4 regions of the Paenibacillus sp. 11B genome follow, and region 2 is predicted to be linked to each of the others. Evidence: riboswitches for the same ligand, from Rfam matches in the RefSeq annotation. Region 2 holds a riboswitch; each other region holds the start of a gene.
What was found. Region 2 has a riboswitch for cyclic di-AMP ahead of Q0V21_RS13775 (C40 family peptidase). Riboswitches for the same ligand answer to the same signal wherever they lie in the genome.
Positions count from the first base shown of each region.

Region 1: it holds a riboswitch for cyclic di-AMP, as region 2 does, so the genes downstream of both, Q0V21_RS25615 (C40 family peptidase) here and Q0V21_RS13775 (C40 family peptidase) in region 2, are expected to answer to the same signal.
Region 3: it holds a riboswitch for cyclic di-AMP, as region 2 does, so the genes downstream of both, Q0V21_RS30635 (C40 family peptidase) here and Q0V21_RS13775 (C40 family peptidase) in region 2, are expected to answer to the same signal.
Region 4: it holds a riboswitch for cyclic di-AMP, as region 2 does, so the genes downstream of both, Q0V21_RS01800 (3D domain-containing protein) here and Q0V21_RS13775 (C40 family peptidase) in region 2, are expected to answer to the same signal.

Region 1 covers NZ_JAUKNS010000006.1:310,113-315,905, reverse strand. The annotation lists gene Q0V21_RS25630 (hypothetical protein) at 1-420, shown strand, start outside; gene Q0V21_RS25625 (hypothetical protein) at 553-891, opposite strand; gene Q0V21_RS25620 (ATP-dependent DNA ligase) at 1,247-1,486, opposite strand; gene Q0V21_RS25615 (C40 family peptidase) at 1,860-2,330, opposite strand; cyclic di-AMP (ydaO/yuaA leader) riboswitch at 2,334-2,471, opposite strand; gene Q0V21_RS25610 (hypothetical protein) at 2,723-3,565, opposite strand; gene Q0V21_RS25605 (M1 family metallopeptidase) at 3,576-5,567, opposite strand; gene Q0V21_RS25600 (YwhD family protein) at 5,668-5,793, shown strand, end outside.
Region 2 covers NZ_JAUKNS010000002.1:1,210,302-1,216,094, reverse strand. The annotation lists gene Q0V21_RS13800 (YkvI family membrane protein) at 1-458, opposite strand, end outside; gene Q0V21_RS13795 (xanthine phosphoribosyltransferase) at 663-1,244, shown strand; gene Q0V21_RS13790 (hypothetical protein) at 1,343-1,672, shown strand; gene Q0V21_RS13785 (hypothetical protein) at 1,797-2,015, shown strand; gene Q0V21_RS13780 (carboxymuconolactone decarboxylase family protein) at 2,132-2,461, shown strand; gene Q0V21_RS13775 (C40 family peptidase) at 2,558-3,022, opposite strand; cyclic di-AMP (ydaO/yuaA leader) riboswitch at 3,028-3,159, opposite strand; tRNA gene Q0V21_RS13770 (tRNA-Leu) at 3,466-3,549, shown strand; gene Q0V21_RS13765 (winged helix-turn-helix transcriptional regulator) at 4,082-4,381, opposite strand; gene Q0V21_RS13760 (glycine C-acetyltransferase) at 4,508-5,698, shown strand; gene Q0V21_RS13755 (L-threonine 3-dehydrogenase) at 5,736-5,793, shown strand, end outside.
Region 3 covers NZ_JAUKNS010000010.1:61,461-67,253, reverse strand. The annotation lists gene asnB (asparagine synthase (glutamine-hydrolyzing)) at 273-2,168, opposite strand; gene Q0V21_RS30635 (C40 family peptidase) at 2,379-2,852, opposite strand; cyclic di-AMP (ydaO/yuaA leader) riboswitch at 2,858-2,991, opposite strand; gene Q0V21_RS30630 (response regulator transcription factor) at 3,157-3,864, opposite strand; gene Q0V21_RS30625 (sensor histidine kinase) at 3,954-5,345, opposite strand; gene Q0V21_RS30620 (NAD(P)/FAD-dependent oxidoreductase) at 5,532-5,793, opposite strand, start outside.
Region 4 covers NZ_JAUKNS010000001.1:404,999-410,791, forward strand. The annotation lists gene Q0V21_RS01795 (polysaccharide deacetylase family protein) at 1-611, shown strand, start outside; gene Q0V21_RS01800 (3D domain-containing protein) at 791-1,459, opposite strand; cyclic di-AMP (ydaO/yuaA leader) riboswitch at 1,462-1,658, opposite strand; gene Q0V21_RS01805 (amino acid ABC transporter ATP-binding protein) at 1,943-2,665, opposite strand; gene Q0V21_RS01810 (ABC transporter substrate-binding protein/permease) at 2,652-4,115, opposite strand; gene Q0V21_RS01815 (M20 family metallopeptidase) at 4,297-5,472, shown strand; gene Q0V21_RS01820 (alpha-glycosidase) at 5,716-5,793, shown strand, end outside.

The sequences.
Region 1 (5,793 bases), on a different contig from region 2:
GAAACAGCTAAGTACTCTTATCAAGCGAGAGGATACCAAGACCGCCCAACTGCATACCCAGGTTGCCCATCGAGAAGAACAAATGGCGGTACTATTTGGTCAGGATACAACACATACAATCCAGGAGCTGGAGTGGGTTGGGCTATTAACCTAATTGGTAGTTGGTGGAGCCAAGACTGTGGCTACTACACAGTTGACGGACACAAAGGTTCTGGCCAAGTAAAAGCGGGTAAGGCACATAGTAATAACAGCGCCCCTGACTCAAGCTCTGCCGTTGGGAAATACTTCCATAGGACTTATTTGGCAAATGGAGAGCTTGGTTTCTCGGGTGTGCCAACAATCACAATAAGTCCTTCATCAAATTATGATCCGTCTGATGAAGTTGGTGCTCGTTGGAACTGGACAAACAAAAACTACTAATCGGGTAGATTAGTGTAGTTTAAGAAAAAAAATAAGAAAATAAACGCTTATAGCCCTTATTGCTTCCGAGGAAGCTAAGGGCTATAAGCGTTTTCAAGCTGTTTCTCTTCTTCCATTGTGTTAAGATAGTGCTCATTCAGTTACAGGAATTTCCTCTTCCTCTCCTCCCCAAACTATCTTCACACTTTTAACATCTTTCCAATCATCCACACTGCTCCTTGTAGGTAGTTGAATCACTTCATTTGGAGAAATTGTAGTACTAACTGTGTTTTTAGTTGCACTGTTGTTTGGATGTAGAATATTAACTTCTACCTCTTCATCAACAGGATCTTCTCCAATATATTGTATGGAAGGAATTTCTTCGTACTTATCTTCATTTGGTACAAGATCAATTGTAACTACCCAATTATCTGACTTTGCAACTAAACGCTTTTCGCTAACTGATTTGCTCGTGCAGCCGTACAAAAACAAAAGTAAAGCAAGCAGAACAAATATAATTTTCCGGTTAGAGATAAATACAACTCCTTTTAATTTTTGACCATATTATAGCATAAAAGTAATCAAAAGGATTGGTTCGTATTTCCTATTTAGCCGTTGTTTATGATGTCCAGGTGTTCAGTATGCAAAAGAAAAAGACCTCCTCAAGAATATTACTTTACTGTAACATAGAGTACAGCAGCAATTGTGCTTAAGTTGCATAATAGATCGTGAACTCGGTCCACTAGTGGTCACAATTCTTTTAACCCCTGACTCAGTTTTAGTATTAAATCTTACCATAGCATCATCCCACCAGTATTTCGGTGGCTGATCCTTGGGCTGGGTTAAATCAAATGCTATGCACTCTCCATCCAGGATCGCTGATTTTACGGGAAGCTTTATATCTAACAATTCCGGAAACCTTGATGTAATTTCCGTAACCGTGCCTTGAAAATGCACGAACTTTACCATTCTCATAGTGGATCAGTATTCTAAAGCCATCCCATTTCAAACTATTATACTTCCATCTTTTTATTTGATTAGGCTGCAACGGATACAGCAGCATAGGTTTGATTGGTTGATTTAACATATATGCTACACCTCTCCATAATGAACATATCATAATCGGCATTCCAGAGGTATATGGGTTCACTGGTATAACTGAGAATTATGTACATATTCTTTTTGTACACTTTTATGTAGATACGTGAAACAAAAGTTCCGGTAATTTCGTTTATATTATAGTGGGATGGGTAAAAACATTATAAGAGCACGGACGAAGCAATGCAAAATAGCCCTGAAAAAAGTAAAGTTAGGTTAGATAGCTTATCCCAAAATACTTTTGATGAAACGAAGCACAAAAAAACCGCCGGATACATTCCTGCGGAGAATGTACCAGACGGTTCTATTATGCTTCGTTACAGTAGTGTTATTGTTACAGCATGACGTTGCTCCGCTTGTCCCTAGTCGATGGCCAATGTCTCATATGCGTCCGTGCTCATAATGCGTTTAGCGCCAACATAGCGGTTAGCCCAATAGCTTTCACTTAATGCGCTGATTGTAACTCCTTTGGAAGAAGAGGAGTGTGCAAACTTTCCATCTCCTACAAAGATTCCTACGTGCGAGACCCCTTTGCCCGTTGTATTGAAGAATACCAGATCACCTGGTCTCATTTCCATACGGGATACTGAATCGCCCATGTCGAATTGTGAACTTGATTGGCGCGCCAGATCAATGCCCAGCTTGTCGAATACATAACTTGTAAACCCAGAGCAGTCAAAGCCGTTAAGCGTTGTTCCTCCGCTTTTGTATGTAGTTCCCATTGCTGAATCAATGACTTGGTCCATTTTTGAATCTGCGAATGCGCTGCCTGCTCCAAGCGATAATGCGAATGTGAGGCTAAGTACAGCTGCGGTTAATTTCTTCTTAAACAAAAGATATACCCCTTCCAATGCCTGCGAGGTTAGCTTAAGGATTCGGTTGAAGGTCCCCTATGATCCCTCTGTTGCAAGATCAATTCACCCATAACTGGTTCCCCCGCTTCCCAGGTGCTAGGAATTTGGCTATGCTAGTTGTGCACCTGCGAAATCAAGAAATGACGATTAAATTTTAAGTAGTTACAAATATGAAGGTAAAGATTACAAAGTTGTTACTAAAAACTCACTGCGATTATTGTAACAGAGGTATATCACTTTGGCAACGTTTAGCAACAAAATTAGCAAAAAAAACCTCGACCTTTGACGGGGAAAGGTCGAGGTTTGCTTGTTTAACGGCATTTGATGAACTTAACTTTACATAGAGATAGTAACAATTTTGATCGTTCAATTTATTCCTTGACCGAGTTGGACTGCCATAACCGGAAATGGGCGCATATTTTCCACAGACTCAGCAAGCACCGGGCAAGTGGGTACGTTTGTTGTAGTATAAGGCCGGTTAAGCCTGTTACTAACCATGAAGCTGAGGTAAAGGCAACAAAGACCAGCAGATGAAGACCGCCCAGCAGGGTCGCAATACCGATCAGAGTGATGATTTGGCGCAGAGCAATCCATAAGGCCTGGAACGTACCACGGGCTCCGCCTTCCCCGTCAGGAGCCGAGACCCCAAACTGCATGTAGAGAAGGGCATGATGTATTACCCACCCGTATACAATCCAACCAGCAACATAGGGAATACCCGGCAAGAGCAGTTGGAGGGAATGAAAGCCATCCATAAAGATGGAATAGAGCTTCGGTGCAAGCCAATAAGCCGGCAGCAGCAGCAATACGGTTCGAATCGTGTGAAGTAACAGCATCGGTTTCCACAAATTTTTGATGCCGCGAATGAATGGAACGCGCTCTTCCGAATGATTAAAATGCTGGAGTGAGTAGAGCAGCCCTGCCTGAATGAGTGGGCTAATTAGCATCCGCAGCAGCAGCATAGCCCCTAGAATCCATAAATAGCGATGGACCTCCGGGTTTGTTGACAGACCAAGCTGGCTCTCCATTTTGAATAGAATCGTACTTAGCTCCCCGGCATCAGGTTCAGGATAACGCAGGAGAAGCGGGACTACAGCTGACTGTACCATCCGATAAAGAAAGTATCCCCATATTAATTGATAGAGAAATAAGAGTGCCGCAATGAACATATGCTGACGGACGAGAAACCAGCCTTCACGTATTTTCGCTTTCACTGTATCCACCTCACCATGACAGACTTCCGAATATAGCTTCTATAAGTTTGGTTGCGCTCATACTCCAGCGGGATTTGGTTGGCTCATCCAGTCCGGCTTTCAGAAAATTGTTCATATGATGGTTCTCCAGCACGATCGTGTATAGCGGATCAGTCATCGCCCAGGAAACCGGGGAAGTGTAGGTCAATTTGTAGGTAATGCGCTCCTTGCTACCATCCCATTCTTTCGTCATGGTTTTCCCATCCTCGAACATAATTCGAACAGGCACCTTCGTATATTCACTGCCTTTTTTCTGCACTGTAACCGACGACTCGTACAAGGTTTGACCGTCTTTCAGGACGGGAGTGACCTTAATCTTCTCCACTGCAAAGTCAGCCATGCCGTCTCCGTACACGTATTGTTCAAAATAATCCGACCAGGACGTGCGGGTCACTTGTTCCACGACCTTTTGAAAATCAGAAGAAGTAGGGTGTTTGAAGCGGTATTTCTTCACATAGGTCGAGAGAATGCGCTCCATCGTTTTAGCACCAACCTGCTGCTCGATCCCGAGTAATACAAGCTTGCCTCTTGTGTATACGTTGGCTGCATAATGATTCTGGGAATCAAACTTCCAGGAGTCTTGTGTCAGTGGAGCTGGGGAAGTAATGAGACCTGATTGTACGGGCAGATTCGGGATAAGTCCGTATTCCTGTTCCATCAGTTTGTCTTCCGCATAGGAGGTGAATCCTTCGTCCAGCCAAGCCTCTTCAAATTCATTACTGGCGACCATGCCGTAAAAATACTGATGTCCAATCTCGTGCACAACCGTGCGTTCCAGATCGTAACCAGGAGCGGAATCATCCGCACCGAAGGCAGTGACCAAAGTAGGGTATTCCATTCCCCCTGCACCATTCCCCGATTTGGGCGGGACAACGATGGACAGTGTAGAATACGGATAAGGGCCAAACCATTTGCTATAATTGGATAGTGCTGCTTTGGCTGCATAGAAATAACGTTCCTTCAGATCCTCATGAGCAGGGTCGAGGTACAGCTTGATTCGAACGCCAGGCACATTAGGAGCAGAGAAGGGCTCTTCCGCATAAACAAAATCAGGTGAGGCTGACCAGGCAAAATCATGTACATCATCGGCATAGAACTGATAGATTTTTTCGCCGTTCTTCACCACAGCTTGCTGGGTTGGGAATCCTGTAGCAGCCACCTTGTATGTTTCCGGTACCCGAATACGTACACTATAGATACCGAAATCTGCATAAAACTCTGAATTGCCATGATACTGATGCAAATTCCAGCCTTCGGACGTTCGACCACGTGTGCCTACTGGCTCATATACGCTAAGTTTAGGAAACCATTGGCCTGCCATAACAAAGTTATCTGCTGTTCCCATGCGGGCAAAAATTTTCGGCAGCTTGACCTCGAATCGGGTGTGAAGCGTGATGCTTTCACCGGCTTTAACAGGTTTGGGCAGCCGTACCTTAATTAGGGTAGTATCTTTCATATTTCCGTCATCCGGCTGCACATATTGCATCCGATGCAGGAGGGAAAGCCCGTCCTCTGTTTTCATTTCTGTAATATGCATGGAACCATAACCGTCCGTGGGCATAACATCGCCGCGAAGCTTTCCCCCGGATTCTTTCATAAAGGTGGTGTCGGCAGAAGAGAAGGCGTTGGGATACATGTGAAAATAAAGCTCACTGACGGTTTTCTTGCCTGGATGTGTCCAGGTTATCGTCTGAGTCCCTTGTAATACATTTCCGTCTACCAGCTTCACATCCATGTGATATTCCACTACGCGGTTGCTGAACACTTCAGCGGTAGGTGTCTGTATACTTTCCGGAGATGTTTGGGTTTTGACGGGTGCCGTAGGCTTGCCCGATTCCGGGGCGAGCGCAGGCAAGTCAGAATGAATGGAGCGTGTGGTACCCAGACCAAGCCATATCCCCCCGGCAATTACACACAGGGCTATAATTGCGGTGAGCCAGCTCTTGGCGCGTCGTGGAATCATCGTTAAATACCTCCCGTTGACAAGCATCTACAGCATGTATATGTTTGCATTGGGGCGATTATTAGTTAAAATATTTGTATCAACCCTTGGAGGCTATAAAATGGACCAAAACGAGCAAAACGGCAAAAAACAGATTGCCTTGAATATCGTTAGTGCAAAGAGCAAACACAAAGGCTTCGGTGCAGGCTCTATTGATCTGAACAACCTGTCTCCAGTTATTATTGAT
Region 2 (5,793 bases):
AGCAGGAGCATCATGGGCACCACGATACTGTTCATTTGCAGGATGGCCTGAATGCCGCGTCCAAGCAGCAGATATGTACCGATAAGGGTAACAATCAGACCTGTCTGGTAATGGAGCCCCAGATGCTCTACAAAGACCGATCCGGCTCCGGCCAACATGACACTGTTTACTCCAATGAGAATCAGGAGAGTCACCCAGGTAATCCAATTTCCTGCTTTATGACCGAATAGATGCTTGTTGAGATCCTCGTAAGAGCGAGAGCCGGTATCATGGGCAATTAGCATCATTTTTGTACCTAACCAGACAAAGAGTATGGTCGATAAGCCAATGGTAATGGTGGCCCATTTGCCATACTGGGTAAAAAACTGCAATATCTCCTGCCCTGTTGCAAAGCCGGCTCCTACTACCGTTCCGATGTATGTAAATGCGATCTGCAGCACCCGAAATGCCTGTTTCATGTGTTTCCCCTCTCAGGCCCCTGAATAGTTTGGACATGCGGGTGCCATGGTACAAGGTATGCTTGACCCATCAAAGTCATGACAATTGAAGTGCGGCATGGGGTCATTTATATGCTCTGGACAAGAGTAGAGGCAATTTCGCTTGAACTGATAGCCGGATCTATGATACTTTTACGTCATAGGATAGGCTTGGGAGGTCAAATTATGGAAGTATTGAAACAACGGATTTTACAAGAAGGTGTAGTCATGTCAGATCAGGTGCTGAAGCTGGATGGTCTGCTGAATCACCAGATTGATCCTGCATTGACGATGGAAATGGGACGTGAATTTGCCGCTCGTTTCCGTGAAAGTGGTGTAACTCGGGTCATTACAGTGGAGTCTTCGGGAATTCCGGTCGCCTTTGCTGCCGCATATGAACTGGGTGTTCCGCTGGTATTCGCCCGTCGCAAAAAAACACTTTTGGCTGACCCCGATGCCTACTGTGAAAGAGTGCCTTCTTTTACCAAAGGAATCGTAACGGATATTATGGTATCCCGTGAATATATCCATGAGAATGATCGTATTTTGTTCATTGACGATATTATTGCCAATGGCGATGCTGCTCGCGGTGTTATTAAAATTATCGAACGTTCGGGTGCGGAACTGGTTGGATTCGGTGTCGTGGTCGAAAAATGTTTTCAGGCCGGAGCGCGTACAATTCGTGAGCAGGGCATCCCGGTTGAAGCGTTGGTGCGCATTCGTTCATTGAATGACGGTACCGTGCAATTTGACGATAACGAAATATGACTTTTTAAAGGAAAACGTGCCTATTTTTATAACAATGCCTTTGCATGACCGCTGATTTCATTTATAATGGGGTTATGTTAGGGAGAGGAGGCAACACCATGGGTAACCAACCGGCAACAGAACAATTTTTTATTGATAAGCTGGCGGAATCGAAAGTACATTTTGAGCGTGCCCTGGATTGTAAACATACGGAATTCGATGACCTTTATCCCTATATGATTGAACATCCTCAATTTTTCTGGTACAAACGCTACGTTGCCTGGTCAGAATTGCTGACGATTGTAGGCTTGTGCGAAGAGTTGTCCTTCTCTTGGAAAGAACAATTTACACCGCATCAAGTGGAGTACCTTGAAGAACGTGTGATGTCCGCCAAAGTGCTTGATTTTTGGTTTGAGAAGAACGACAGCAAAGAGCACGCGCAGCGGTAACTTTCAGTCGGGACATACTTTCGAATGACATGACAGTCCAATACAGTCACGTGAGACCTAAATGACTTTTCATTTAGGTCTCTTTTTGTAAATAATTTTTATGGAGAAAGTAGGCGTCGGGAATATGATCAGTGATGCAGAATTGGATGTACTGCGTTTATCGGGTGAAAAAGTAAGGGTGATTCGGGACGAGATTCAGTCCAATGATGTGACAGGCATTGTCGTAGCCTGGGACGGGGAGCAGGTACTCATTCGCCGTCAGAATCGTCGTGTGGTCAAGCTTGACCGGAATTATCAGTACCAGTTGTTCAGCGAACCACGCAAGAGCCTGCTCGAAGAATAGGACATGCGTTTTAGGTTCATTTACCATGGATGTTTTGGCATAATTGCACCTCTCGGGAGAGAAGATAGGTACAGTGAGAGTTTGTAACATATCAGCCGAGAGGATGTGCGGTAACCATGACACTGATGAATGATAAGGTTCATGCCTATAAAGATCAGATGGGTGAATTAAGCGACGTGCTGCCTGCAGTGGTGAAGTCTTATCATGAGTTCACTGGAGAATGTTTTCAGGCAGGAGCGATTGAAGCCAAGACCAAACAGCTGATTGCCCTGGGCATTGGATTGTTTGCCAATAATGAGGTATGTACGTTCTACCATGTGGAAGAGGCACGTGCCAAAGGAGCGACCGATCAGGAGATTATGGAGACGGTGGCTGTGGCTGGAGCCGTAGGCGGAGGCCATGCGTTGTCTCAGGGTGCAATGAGAGTACAGAAGGCTTTACATTAACCTATGTATTGCAGAATCATTTTGTCCAGCTTTCTGTAGAAATAGGGCAGACAAAGAAAAGGCTCCGGTTATAACCGAAGCCTTTTCGTGTTCAACTTATATTTTGCCCAACATTTTGTTATACATATATTGTCCTGTTACCCGGCGTGCTGTTACGTAACGATCGTTGAAGTAAGGATTGGATAATTGAGTGATGCTTACACCCTTGCTGCTTGAAGCGTGAGCGAACTGTCCGCCACCGATATATACACCTGTATGTGAAATGCCATTACCCATCGTATTAAAGAACACCAGGTCACCTGTACGCAGATTAGCTTTGGATACCGGCGTGCCAGCCTTGGCTTGCTGCTGCGAAGTACGTGGCAATTCAATGCTGTATTTGTTGAAAATATATCTCATAAATCCCGAGCAATCAAACCCGGCGAGCGTAGTGCCACCCCATTTGTAAGGTATGCCTGTCATGTTGTTTACCACGGTGTTAATACTGCTTGCTTCAGTGCTTGTTGCCCCGGATGTAAATAGTACTGCTGCTCCAAAAATGGAGATGATAAGCTTTTTCAAAATTTGTGTTCTCCCTTCGATGCCTACGGAGTTAGCTAAGGGTTCGGTAGAAGGTTCCCTATATTTCCTATGTATAAGAATAATTCACCCAAAATGGTTCCCCCGTTTTCAAACATGAAACTCGGCAAATGAATAATTAAGTTTTTGTAACCTTTTGAAACTATATTGCATAAATGCGAAAATGTCAAACCTGTTTTAATGTTTTCTTAGCACCTCAATGTTAACGGAATTCTGACTTTTTATGTTGAAAAAACTCGAATGTTGGATTCTAATCGATGACAAAAAAGTAACTACTGTTTCAACTGGAGAGAAATTGGACAATGTATTGGTTATATTACATACATTGAAGTGGGAAATTATATTTTTTTTGTTGACACTAATTACCTGCACATGATATATTATTTCTTGTCGCCGCGATATAATTTCTCGGAGATATGATATACGCGGTCGTGGCGGAATTGGCAGACGCGCACGGTTCAGGTCCGTGTGGGCTAACCCCCGTGGAGGTTCGAGTCCTCTCGACCGCATCATACTCATCATCAATAGGTTTCTGTTCTGCGTTTTTATGCAGATCAGAGCCTTTTTTATATTTGTCAGGATATTCAGGCTTCCGCTCATCACCTGCGCTGATGATATCTTGGATATGTATTCCAAGTGGGCATAGATGTTTCGTTAGTCGAAAAAATGGCTGTGACCAAGCCATTCCTGAATGCGTAATGTATCCCGGTTTGATCCCCTGGCCCAGCTTGTGTACGTAAATCTGATCCCTGTAGTCATCAGAGTAGGACGATTTGTAGAGCTGCCTGTTTTTCTGCTGTTCCTCCAACAGCCGCAGCAGCAGTTCTAAGCCCGACATGTTCTCTGATAATAAAGTTGTTTAAGTACAAAAAACGACACCCGGCCTGATATACGGGCCGGGTTAGAAATAAAGATGAACTAGAGCGTGCCTTAGAACACCTCCTCGTAAGATGACCCTTCTACAAGTTGAAGCATTATCGTAGATTGGCTACCCATGGAATAGGCGTCGTCCGGACAACTGTCAGGAGACATTTCACATCACTATACCTCTTTGCTAAATGGAGTTTTCTTTGCTTGCATCTTTTGATAATCAAGCCCCCAATCATACATCGCAAGAATAATATCCTTCATTGAATGCCCAATATCAGTTAGCTGATACTCTATTTTAGGTGGAACTACAGGATATATCGTTCTAGAGACTAAACCGTCTTTTTCTAACTCACGAAGCTGAAGGGTTAATGACAGCAAGAGATATAAGCAAAGATTTAGTAGCGATTGCTTCCGGGAATGGGGGAAGCAATCGCTATGTTTTTTTGCGGATATTTTTATTTTTTTGTCCACCACATGTGTACAAAGAATAAAAAAGATGATACATTGAAATTAGTTTAATTCCTTTTATAACAGGGTTTTTTGGAGGAATACTATGTCTCCTGTACGAGGACATACGTATATCGAGGAGGGAATGGAATGTCAAGTCAAGCATTGGACCAATTTTTAAGTTCGAACATCGAAGATCTAAAGACTAAAGGTCTATATAACGTCATCGATACGCTGCAGGGTGCAAATGGTCCTGTTATTCGTATCGACGGAAAGTCCCTAATCAATTTGTCTTCCAATAACTATTTGGGACTGGCAACAGATTACCGCCTGATTGATGCTTCAGTTAAGGCGTCGCAGACATACGGGGCAGGCGCAGGGGCTGTGAGAACAATCAATGGTACGATGGATCTTCATATTGAGCTTGAAGAAAAACTGGCCCGTTTCAAAAAAACGGAAGCCGTTATCGTGTATCAATCGGGATTTAACTGCAATATGGCTGCTATATCCGCGGTAATGGACCAGCATGATGCGATTTTATCCGATGAGCTGAACCATGCTTCGATTATTGATGGCTGCCGCCTGTCGAGAGCTAAGGTGATTCGCTTTAAGCATTCGGATATGAATGATTTAAGACAGCAGGCGAAAGATGCCAAGGAATCCGGTCAGTACCATAAAATTATGGTCATCACTGACGGGGTTTTCTCCATGGATGGTGATATAGCAAAGCTGCCCGAAATCGTGAAAATAGCAGAAGAATTCGATCTGATTACTTATGTGGATGATGCCCACGGTTCGGGCGTTCTCGGAGCAGGTGCGGGAACCGTGAAGCATTTTGGATTGTCCGACCGCATTGACTTTCAAATTGGTACTCTTTCCAAGGCGATCGGCGTTGTCGGCGGTTATGTGGCGGGTAAAAAACAACTGATCGAATGGTTGAAGCTGAGAAGCCGTCCGTTTCTGTTTTCGACATCGCTACCTCCGGCTGCAATCGCTTCTTGCAGCGCTTCTGTCGACATTTTGATGAATGACAAAGAGCTGATCGAGAAGCTGTGGGAGAACGGCAATGATTTGAAAAACGGCTTGAGCCGACTTGGATATGATGTAGGCCAAAGCGAAACGCCGATCACACCTTGTATCATTGGCGATGAAGTAACCACCCAACAGTTCAGCAAACGGCTCTATGAAGAAGGTGTTTACGCCAAGGCAATCGTGTTTCCGACGGTTCCGAAAGGAACCGGAAGAATACGCAACATGCCGACAGCTGCCCATACCAAGGAGATGCTCGACAAGGTGATCTCCGTTTATGAGAAAGTTGGCAAGGAAATGAAGCTGATTTAGCTGCATTTGTGGGAGTATATTTCGGGAGGAATGTCTTATGAACAAGATTTTGGTGACGGGAGCACTGGGCCAAATCGGTTCTGAGTTAGTTGTTA
Region 3 (5,793 bases), on a different contig from region 2:
TTATTAAGATCTGCTAATAATACGTTAAAAGATAAACAGAAGAAATTATAATGCGGCGATCTTTCCCGGAATGTAACCGAGGATTGGTTGCCGCATTTTTTTAGAAACACCTTAATTGTAAAAAAGCGATACTGTTGCGCTTAAATGCATATCATTCTCTTCTATTAGCTAGCATACCAAAATCCCCCAGGTATAGAGAACTCATTAAAATGAACTCTAATCCGAGGGGACGATATTTCAGAACTATATTGGCGACGTTACTGACTTTTTTATTACAATATCATTCTATTGGAAGATGGACCTGAAAAGGAATACGCACGATCTTCAATATATATTTGATGCCATAAGATAAATACAAGAATGGTCCACAATTTACGGCTTGCATCCAATTTCCCTTCCTTATGGATCTCAAGTAGCTGCAATACATACGTTTTATTGATCCATTGATCTACGTCTGCTGTCATAATCAGATTCCTAGCCCATGAATACCATTCACTTTTTAACCATACTCTCGTTGGGACAGGAAAACCTAATTTTTTTCGTTGCTGTACATCAGGTGGAACCACATCTTTCATAGCATCACGGAGTAATAATTTAGTTGCTGTGGGTGTAACTTTATACTTTGTAGGGATGGTAGCAGCTAATTCAAATACTTTGGTATCTACAAAGGGAACGCGAAGTTCCAAGGAATTTGCCATCGACATTTTGTCTGCTTTCATTAGGATATTCCCACGTAGCCACGTATGAATATCAATATACTGCATCTGTGTGACTTCATCATATAACTTCGCTTGTTCATAAAGTGGCTTAGTCACCTGCTGGGTTGGTTTACATACTCCCTGCTCCGATAACCATGGTGCTAATACCTTGCTTTTTTCATGATCCATAAAAATCTTCGCATTTCCAAAGTAACGTTCTTGCAGAATAAGACTCCCTCTTTCCAAGAATCCTTTGCCTTTCATGCCGGTAGGCATTAATCGTCCAAGATGTCCTGCAAGACTTCTCCATGGACCTGGAAGACCCTGAAACATGCGGAGAGCATAGGGTTCCCGATAAATGTTGTAGCCACCAAAAAATTCATCTGCACCTTCACCTGAAAATGCCATCTTAACATGCTGACTAGCCAACTTCGATACAAAGTAGAGACCCACGGCTGATGGGTCTGCTACTGGCTCATCCATATGCCATATTAGAGAAGGTAGTATATCTATATAGTCGCGGGCATTAATCCGAATTTCATGATGCTCAGTCCCTAAATAGGCTGCTGTCTTCCTAGCATCATCCAATTCACTATAGCCCGGCATATCAAATCCAACGCTGAATGTTTGGGTTGGCTCCAAGCGATGAAGTAAACCTACTAAACTGCTTGAATCAATACCACCCGATAAGAATGCTCCCCTAGGGACATCTGAGTTCTTATGAATACGAACAGATTCCGTTATTACTGATCGTGTTTCCTCTACTAAATCGGAATACGACCTACTTTCATGGGGCTCAAACTTCACTTCGTAATACGGTCTGATGGTCATTCCATTATTCTGTACAATCAAATAATGGCCTGCTTTCAGTTTATGGATCTCTTTGAACATCGTTAGAGGTTCAGGTACATATTGAAATGTGAGATACTGATAAAGAGCATTTTCATCCACTTCCCTATCAATCCTACCTGAAGCCAGCAACGTTTTAATTTCAGAGCCAATCATGTATCCGGAGGCGGTCTCACTGTAATAAACAGGCTTGATTCCGAAATGATCCCGTGCCGCAAATAAAAGATCACTCCTTTGATCCCATATGGTGAACCCAAACATGCCTCGTAAATAGTTGACACATTTAATTCCAACGTCCTCATAAAGCCTCAGTAATACTTCGGTATCGGAATCTGTATAAAATGTATACCCCTTCTGACTCAACCAATCCCTCAACTCTTTATAATTATAAATCTCTCCATTGAATACCAACCAAATATCTTTGTTCTCATTGGTCATGGGCTGTGCCCCGTGCTCAATATCCAGTATACTTAGTCTCCTAAAACCCAGACCGATATGATCATGGATATATATCCCTTCATCATCTGGGCCACGATGAGCTATGGAGTCGGTCATATGTTGCAGAATGTTTGCATCTACTGGCATACGATATTTGTTATATAAACTTACAAATCCACACATAGGGCTATTCTCCTCTAATCAATATAAGATTAGTTTAGCTTTTATGTATGTGGAATCTGTGAAAGATTACCGTCCATATCATAAATCACAGTTTAGATAAGTTATTTACTTATTTATTAGTTTAGTTCACTGGAGAATGGTTCTATCTGTTCGAGGCAAGTTGCTAAACAAAATGGACAAACCCGTGAATTACCCACGGGCTTGTCCATTTTAATGACTATCGTTAACCATTTTAAGATAGTTCTGCTCGCTAACCACTCTACGAGCTGTTACATATTTGGTTTTATAATAACTTTCAGATAAGCTACTAATTCGAACACCCTTACTGCTTGATGAATGTGCAAATTGATTGTTACCTACATAAATTCCCGCATGTGAAATGCTGCGACCATTCGTATTGAAGAAAACGAGATCCCCTGGGCGTAATTCTTCTTTCTCTACAAACGATCCCTTTGCTGCTTGCATACTAGAGGTGCGCGGCAAATCTAGTTTAAACTTATTAAAAACATACAGGATAAAACCGGAACAATCAAAACCAGATGTTGTTGTCCCACCATAAAGGTATGGCGTTCCAACCACTTCTTTTATTTCTTCTGTTAGCTTTGCCTGACTAGCAAATGCACCTGTTGCTGTGGAGGTAAATAAAACTGCTGCTCCAAGAACCGATAAAATGACTTTCTTCAAACTTTTGTTCCTCCCTTAGATGCCTACGGAGTTAGCTTAAGGATTCGGTTAAAGGCTCCCTATATTCTTTTCTTACAAGAATAATTCACCCAACAAATGGTTCCCCCGTTTTCAATACGAAATTCGGCAAAAATAGTTAAATATTTGTAACCTATAGAGTATTATATTGTTAAATTGTGTGGATTTAATGTGGAATTCTCGTATATCTTATTCTAAAAAAGAAACGACCGTCTCCTGCTGAAGTTAGGGAGCGATCGCTTCTTAGCACATGTTCTTTTTGTATTGCCGAATTCTAGTTATAAGTTCAAGGCTCCTCTACACTATACAACCACTTATACCCTATGCCCCAAACCGTTTGAATGGGGTTCTGTTCCAATCCAGCCAACTGCAACTTCTCCCGGATATTTTTCACATGGGTGTCTACGACTCGGTTATCCCCAAAAAAGTCACTTCCCCAGAGACGTTCAATGATTTCATCTCTAGAGAAAACTCTTTGTGGATTCTCGGCCAATATAAGCAATATATCAAGTTCTTTTTGGGTCAAATCCAGATTTGTGTCGAGTACCATAACCTGTCTTCGATCTGGATAAATAATCATGTCAGTATACATGATTTTTTTACCGATTTCTTTAAGGCTTAAAGACTGTGAAGAGCGTCGAACAAGCGCAAACAAGCGAGCAATGAGTTCATCAGAATTTACAGGTTTCACCATATAATCATCAGCACCGACACCTAACCCATGTACCTTATCCTTCACATCCCCTCGAGCTGTAAGCATCAATATAGGTGTTTCAGTAAACGATCTGATTTTTTCACAAAGATGCCATCCATCCATATCCGGCATCATAACGTCTAATAAAATGACATGATACGAATTTTTCTGAAGATAGGACAGTCCTTCGGTTCCATTATGAGCTTCCGTAATATCAAAACCCTCTTTAGTTAAATAAATTCGCAACAGATTTCTCATGTTCCATTCGTCATCAATAACTAATGCTTTCAATTTATTCATATGGTCATCCCATCCATTTCATTAATCTTTAGTAATATGCGGTTTCTGACCGTAAATTTGAACGATCATTAGCTCATTTGTTTCACATATTATATTTTGAAGCTGTGTGATTTTAATGAAGAAGAGGTGATGGACGGGAACATCACTTTAAATCGCGTCCCCTCTCCAATTTTACTTTCCACATGAATTGTTCCTCCTTGTTGTAAAACAAGACTTTGAACAATGGACAGCCCCAGTCCTGTTCCTCCATATGCCCGGGATCTGGATTTCTCAACCCGGTAAAAACGTTCAAATATATTGGGAAGTTCTTCTGTTGAAATTCCGGGCCCCGTATCGCAAATGCTTATTACAACCCCTTCTAATTCAGAAGTTAAAGAAACTTGAATATACCCCTCGGCTGTGTAACGAATGGCATTATCCAATAGATTCAAAATAATCTGTTCCAGTCGGTTAGAGTCTACAAAAATATGGGGTACGGGACTCAACTTACTTCGAATCGTAAGATCTTTTTCTTGGGCTTTTAATTGAACCTTATCTATAGACCTTTGAATAATCGAAGTGGGTTCTACAGACATCAGTTTCAAGTCAATTTTACCTTCTTCCATCTTAGACAATTCAAAGAGATCATTTATGATTACATTTAAACGTCGTGCTTCCTCAGAAATGATTTGTAGATATTTTTTCTTTTCTTCATCATTTTCCACAAGATCTTTAGCCAATATGTCTGCATACCCTTCCATATAAGTAATGGGTGTTTTCAATTCATGAGAGACGTTGGCAAAGAACTCCGAACGATTATCTCGATATTGTTTTAATTCTTTAGCGAGGTCGTTTATGGCTTGTGACAATGAACCAATCTCATCTTTAGTTTCCACAGGAATTTCAAGATTCAGTTCTCCTTTGGCAATTTGGCGAGTTGCACTTTCAATTTTTAATAATGGATTCGATAATCTTTTGGATAGAAAAAATATGCAACCCAACGCCAATAACAGTGCTCCAAATCCAGTGATAAACAGTAAATTTCTAATCGTTTGGATCGAATCTTTCATATTTTCTAGAGAACTAATCACGTAAATCCCTTTGACCGTTGGATTAGTGGTTACGGGGATACCATGAAGCAGGTAAAGTTCGTTATTAAAAGTGAATTCTCTTTCCACCTTCTTCCCTTCTAACAATTTGCGATTATCCCAGATATAGTTAGGATAAATGGAGGCGTCTGAAGTCTTTGATTCAATGAATCTTCCTTGTGAACTCAAGATGTACATCTGGACGCCTGTAAAATCAGCCATTTGTTCCGCACTGTTGCCTTGCTCCTCAAGCATAGTAGACAAATGTGCTGCTAACTCATTAGCTTCATCGTGTACCTTTGATGACAAAAAATTCGTGAATATGAGGTTAAGTACAATACTTAGCAATATTAAAATCCCAATAAACAAGCTGAAAATGGTAAAGCTAAGTTTTAAATGAATTTTATTCCACACCGAATATATCACCTTTTGAAATCATATTAGGAAAACAAAACAGTCGCCATTATGGCGACTCATAAAATTTATTTTGACTCAGAAAGGACGAATTGTTTTTCACGCTACGTAGTATGCACTTCATTTGTTATTAGACGGTTCCCCACTTGCAGTGCTTTAATTTTATTTTTGCCAAATACTATAGAATTAAAGCATTCTCTTTAATTCTTCAGCAGTGATTCTCTTCAAAAACTTGCTGAATTTTTCTTTACCTTTTGCATGAATTTTGTAATAATCGATTATTTTCATTACCTTTTGTGTCACTTCCGCTTCCGTTAAACCAGCTAGAAAAAGTTCAGCCAAAGAAGCTTTGATTCCCTTTGGATCTCCACCTATATACATATCGAATTTGTCTTTCATTTTAACGATTCCGATATCTCTCAAGAGGGGTTCACTAGTCCCGAGTGCA
Region 4 (5,793 bases), on a different contig from region 2:
AAACCAACGGCCCTTCAACAAAAAAGGTCGCACTGACTTTTGATGATGTACCTGATCCGCGGTTCACCCCTCAAGTGCTGGATATTTTAAAAAAATACAAGGTACGGGCTACCTTCTTCATCGTGGGACATCGCGCTGAGAAACATCCGGATTTGGTGAAACGCATGGTGAAGGAAGGGCATATTGTTGGCAATCACAGCTACAATCACCCCCAGTTCAGTAAGCTATCCATGAATGCATTTCGCAAACAAATCTTACATACCGGGGATATTATTCGCAATCTGGTAGGTTACACACCCAAAATGATTCGTCCACCCTATGGCGACATTAACGAGCAGCAGCTGCAATGGGCGGCCAAACAACATTACAGCATTGTGAACTGGAACGTCGATTCCCTGGACTGGAAGGGTCTCTCCAAAGAGGAAGTCAAACAAAACATCCTGTCTGCCGTCAAACCTGGTTCCATTGTTCTGCAGCATGCAGGAGGCGGGGTCGGATCGATATTAAATGGTACTATTGAGGCGTTGCCTGAAGTCATCGAGGAGCTGCGAAACCGCGGGTATGAGCTCGTAACTTTGGATGAACTGTTGGAACTGCCCAAGGGCAAGTAGGATCAAGATTCGCTGCGCAGCGCGTTCAGCAGCAGCGCCAGCAGCTTGGGTTGCTACAGAAATCGGATATGCAAAAGGGTGTCCTTCAATCACAATATTGTGATTGAAGGACACCCTTTACGGTTTGATGTAGGTTCAGTTGTAGTCTCACATGTTCATGTGCAGCTACTCTTTTGATTTTATTTCAAAATGTAAAGTTCAACATCCTGAATACCAAATGTGTTCACGGATTGCTTGCTGCCAGGAATAAAGATATCAATTTTATGGCCTTTGATGGCACCACCCACATCACGGGCTGTAGCAACAAATGCCTGTTTAGGTAGTCCTGGATGTGTATGACCCGTTACCAGTACTTTTGTACCCAGTGGAATGATACTAGGGTCTACTGCGATCGTGCCAAGTTCGAGCGGATTACCGAAGTAATCTACTGCACCCCATCCTCCATTTTCGGAAGCATCCGCGGAGTATGCTGTTGCTTTTACGTCGACAGTTTTGCTGTAATCAAACGTTTTCCCCCAGGCCTGTACCACCTTGCTATCCGAATTTACGTCAAGACTTGCGGCAGTCACCGTTTTGGCCTCTGTTTTTGCTGCTGCAGCAGAAGCTGTGTTCGTTGTGTTACCAGGGATCGTAATTTTCAATCCCCCATAAATGTTGTAGGCTGAAATGTCATTGTTAGCTTTAATAAGTGCGTTAAGTCCAACTCCATATTGTTTGGATAAGGTGTAGAAGGTATCCCCCTCTTTGGCCACATGAACTGAATCAGCATGAGCCGGAACGGCTTGAATGAGCATTGCTGCTGTCAGCAAAGCTGTTGCTGTTTTGGCTATACGTTTCTTGTTAATCATGGTCTTCCTCCCTCATTATGCCTGCGAAGTTAGTTGTCGGATTCGGATGGAGGAAACCACCCTATAGGTTCAATTACATGAATAATTTATGTAGCCCTAATTCACCCCAAGCCGTGTGCAAATGATTCTTCCCCAAGCACACTCTGCATCGTTACATCCCCCACACTCCCACCTCCGGAAGTTTCGGCAGGAACAAATATATCACAATTTTGTAACCAAGAGTCGTAGTAAATGTTACCATCTGGCTAATTCACTTCAACTTTTATGCTGAATTCAAGCGACTTTTTTCAATAAATTGTCTATTTGGACTTAAATCATTGATGACAGAAACGTTACTTTTTATGTAAATCTGTTCGTATCCTCACATAACAAAACATCCCTGCCGACTGGGCGTCGACAGGGATGCATGAATCGGATGAACTCTCATCCGCAGAACGAATTTTTGTTTCCACCTTGACCATCATCCTTTAGGATTTGGTTGTATTAAAGCACTTTAGCGAGGAAGTCACGTGTACGTGCATGTTTGGGTTGACCAAACACTTCATCCGGCGTTCCTTCTTCTACAATAACCCCGCCATCCATAAACAGAATGCGGTCACCTACTTCACGGGCAAAGCCCATTTCATGAGTCACGATGACCATGGTCATGCCGCCTACTGCAAGGCGTTTCATGACATCCAACACTTCACCGACCATTTCAGGGTCCAGTGCAGAGGTAGGTTCATCAAACAGCATAACATGCGGCTGCATCGCAAGTGCCCTTGCAATAGCTATCCGTTGTTTCTGTCCACCGGACAGCTGGTTTGGATAGGCATCTTTTTTGTCGGACAAGCCAACCGTTTTGAGCAAATCTTCACAGATTTGTTCCGCTTCTTGTGCAGACTGTTTTTTCACTTTAATGGGAGCAATCGTAATGTTCTGCTGCACCGTTTTATGTGGAAACAGATTGAAATGCTGGAATACCATCCCCATTTTTTCACGAGTCGCATTAATGTTATGTTTGGGACCCGTGATCGATACTCCCTCAAAATCAATCTCCCCAGAAGTAGGCTGCTCCAGTAGATTCAGACAACGTAAGAAGGTACTTTTCCCAGATCCGGACGGACCGATGACCACGACAACCTCACCTTTGCCTATTGTTACGTTGATGCCCTTAAGCACATCGTTGCTTCCATATGATTTGTGTAATTGTCTAACGTCTATCACTTGCACTCAACTTCCTTTCCAGTCGACCCATCAGCTTGGACAAAATGAACGTCAGCACAAAGTAAATGGCTGCTGCAATCAGGAATGGGTTCATTCCTTGGTACGTAATGTTTTTGACCACACTTGCCTGGTACATAATGTCCACCATACCGATAACCGAGATAATGGAGGATTCCTTGATAATTGTCACGAACTCATTACCGATCGCCGGCAACACCGCTTTGAACGCTTGTGGAAGGATGATGTAGCGCATTGCGGCGCCTCTTCCCATCCCCAGGGAACGGGCTGCTTCCAGCTGGCCGCGATCCACACCCTGTATACCTGCACGGAAAATCTCGGCAAGATAGGCACCACTATTAATGGAAAGGGTAATAATACCCGCCTGAAGCGGCGTAAAATTAATACCAAGTGTCAACGCAAGTCCATAGTAGATAATCATCAATTGAACCAGCATTGGTGTACCACGAATAACCTCAACATAAGCTGTTCCGAGCCAGCGCAGAATTGCGACGTCATGCAGACGGAACAGACAGATGATCAAACCAATAATGACCCCGAATATTACACCGAGAGCAGACAGTAAGAGCGTATAGCCCACACCTGTCGCATAGAAGCTTTTGTACTGCCAGAACACTTCAAAAATGTTTTGGCTTTTATTAACCTTGTCTGCCATCAACTGGCTTGCTTCTGTAACCATCTGATCGATTTTATTTTCGTTTTTCAGACGTTCGAGCGTTCCGTTGACTGCATTCAGTAATTCCGTATTGCCCTTGCGAATCCCGATCGCCGCTTCGACCTGCTCTTCATCCGGGATCGCAGCAGATAGTCCGATAACATCATCCAGATAGCCGGCAGCTACTGTATCTTCGACGATCGCAGCATTCACACGATTGGTCTGTAATTGCAGTACGATATCAGATATTTTATCAAGTGCTGTCAGTTTGGCGCCTGGGATTCCCTGACCAATCGTTTCCTGAATGGAACCTTTTTGGACTCCAATTTTTTCATTTTCCAGATCAGCCATGGTTGAATATTTGTCTTTATCCTCATTGCGAATCATGATAACTTGTTTCGATTTATAATAGGTATCGGAGAAGTCGATGCTTTTTTTACGCTCATCCGTTGGCGTCATTCCCGAGATGACCATATCCACACGACCACTCTGCAATGCAGGAAGAAGTCCGTCAAAACCCATATCCTCTATTACAAGTTCTGCCCCAAGATCGGCAGCAATTTCTTTGGCAATCGAAATATCAAAGCCGACAATTTGATCTTTACCATCAATGACTTTATGGAATTCATATGGTGCAAAATCGGCGCTTGTACCGAGCACCAGCTTTTTACTGCCTGAGTCGCCTGTAGTTCCCGTTGCCGACGCAACCGGTGTAACCGTAGTTAGCAAAACCACAAGAGCTATCAGCATCATGGTGTAACGACTAATCAATTTCAACCCTGTTCTCCCCTTATAATACTTTGTATGCTTTCTGTTGTTGATGCCTGAGTCATTATAAAGTAGAATGCATGATTATGCAATGCATTTCGACATTATAAATCTTGACTAGTTTCTGAAAAATAACTGCATCTATGATATAATTATTAAATTATTTTCATTTTTGCTTAAGGAGTCCACCATGACACATACCAAAACTCAAATTCTAACTGTAATTGATCAATATGCTTCCCGTTTTAAGGAGATTTCATCATACATCGGTGCCAATCCCGAACTTGGTAATGAAGAATATCTCGCCTCTGCTCGGTTAAGGGAAGAACTTGTCTTCCATGGTTTTTCCGTAGAAGCTCCTGTTCTTGGCTTGCACACTGCATTTATCGGTACATATGCTGCATCCAAACCTGGTCCGACTATTGCCCTTCTCTGTGAGTATGATGCACTGCCTGAAATCGGTCATGCCTGTGGCCATCATCTAATCTGCATGATGAGCCTCGGAGCTGCGGTAGGTCTGAAGTCCATACTCGATGAAGTAGGCGGTACATTGAAAGTATTCGGTACACCAGCGGAAGAAACCCGGGGCGCCAAAGTGCCTATGGCTGAGGCAGGGTTATTTGATGACTGTGATGTTGCGCTGATGGCTCATCCTTATTACGCCTATGAGAAATCGGGCAGTTCCCTGGCTATTGATGCCGTACAATTTGAATTCCATGGGAAATCTTCACATGCTGCTGCAAGTCCACATGAAGGCATCAATGCACTGGATGCGGTCATCCAGACGTTTAATGGGATTAATGCATTCCGCCAACAAGTGAAGAGTACGGTTCGAATCCACGGGGTTATTAATAGCGGAGGACAGGCAGCCAACATCATTCCTGATTATGCTTCGGCCCAGTTCTATGTACGTGCTTCGACCAGAAAAGAATTAAATATCCTGACCCAACGTGTGATTCAGATTGCCGAAGGCTCTGCTCTCCAAACCGGGTGCCGTCTGGTTACATCCAATTACGAGACTTCCTATGATGAAATGGTTACAAATGAAACGTTATCTGCCGCTTTCAGTGCTAATCTGCTAGAGCTCGGTATTTCTCAAGAGGAAATCGTAACGGGTAACGATCATGGTTCCATGGATATCGGCAACGTTTCCTTGCGCTGTCCTGCAATTCACCCTTATATTCGTGTTGTGGACGAAGTTCATACCCTCCATTCCATTGAATTCCGTGATTTGGCACTACAGGAACGGGCCTTGGATGGCATGATTCTTGGAGCCAAGGCAATTGCTGCAACTGCTTATGATGTTCTTACAAAGCCTGAGCTGCTGCAAACCATTCAAACCGAGTTTAAGCAAGCAAGTCGCTAAGTTTTTCGCAAACTACTGTATATATTACTAGGGTGTTCCGCAAGACCTGCATATAAGGTCTTAAGGAGCACCCTTTTGGTTTATAATAAACACGTATATACGGACACCAGCTGGAAATGCTGTGAAAAGAAAGCGTTGAAAAATGTTGAAATTTTTGCATCCCACGCTGTTTACATGGTTCAAATGCTGTCTAACTTGGTTATTTATAGCTATAACTTTATCTTAAAATCAGGAGGTGTTGTCATGCTGCTCGAAGCGATGTATCACGTTCCCCGCGATAAATGGGCTTATGCTTATAATCCCTCGACAATCCACCTGCGT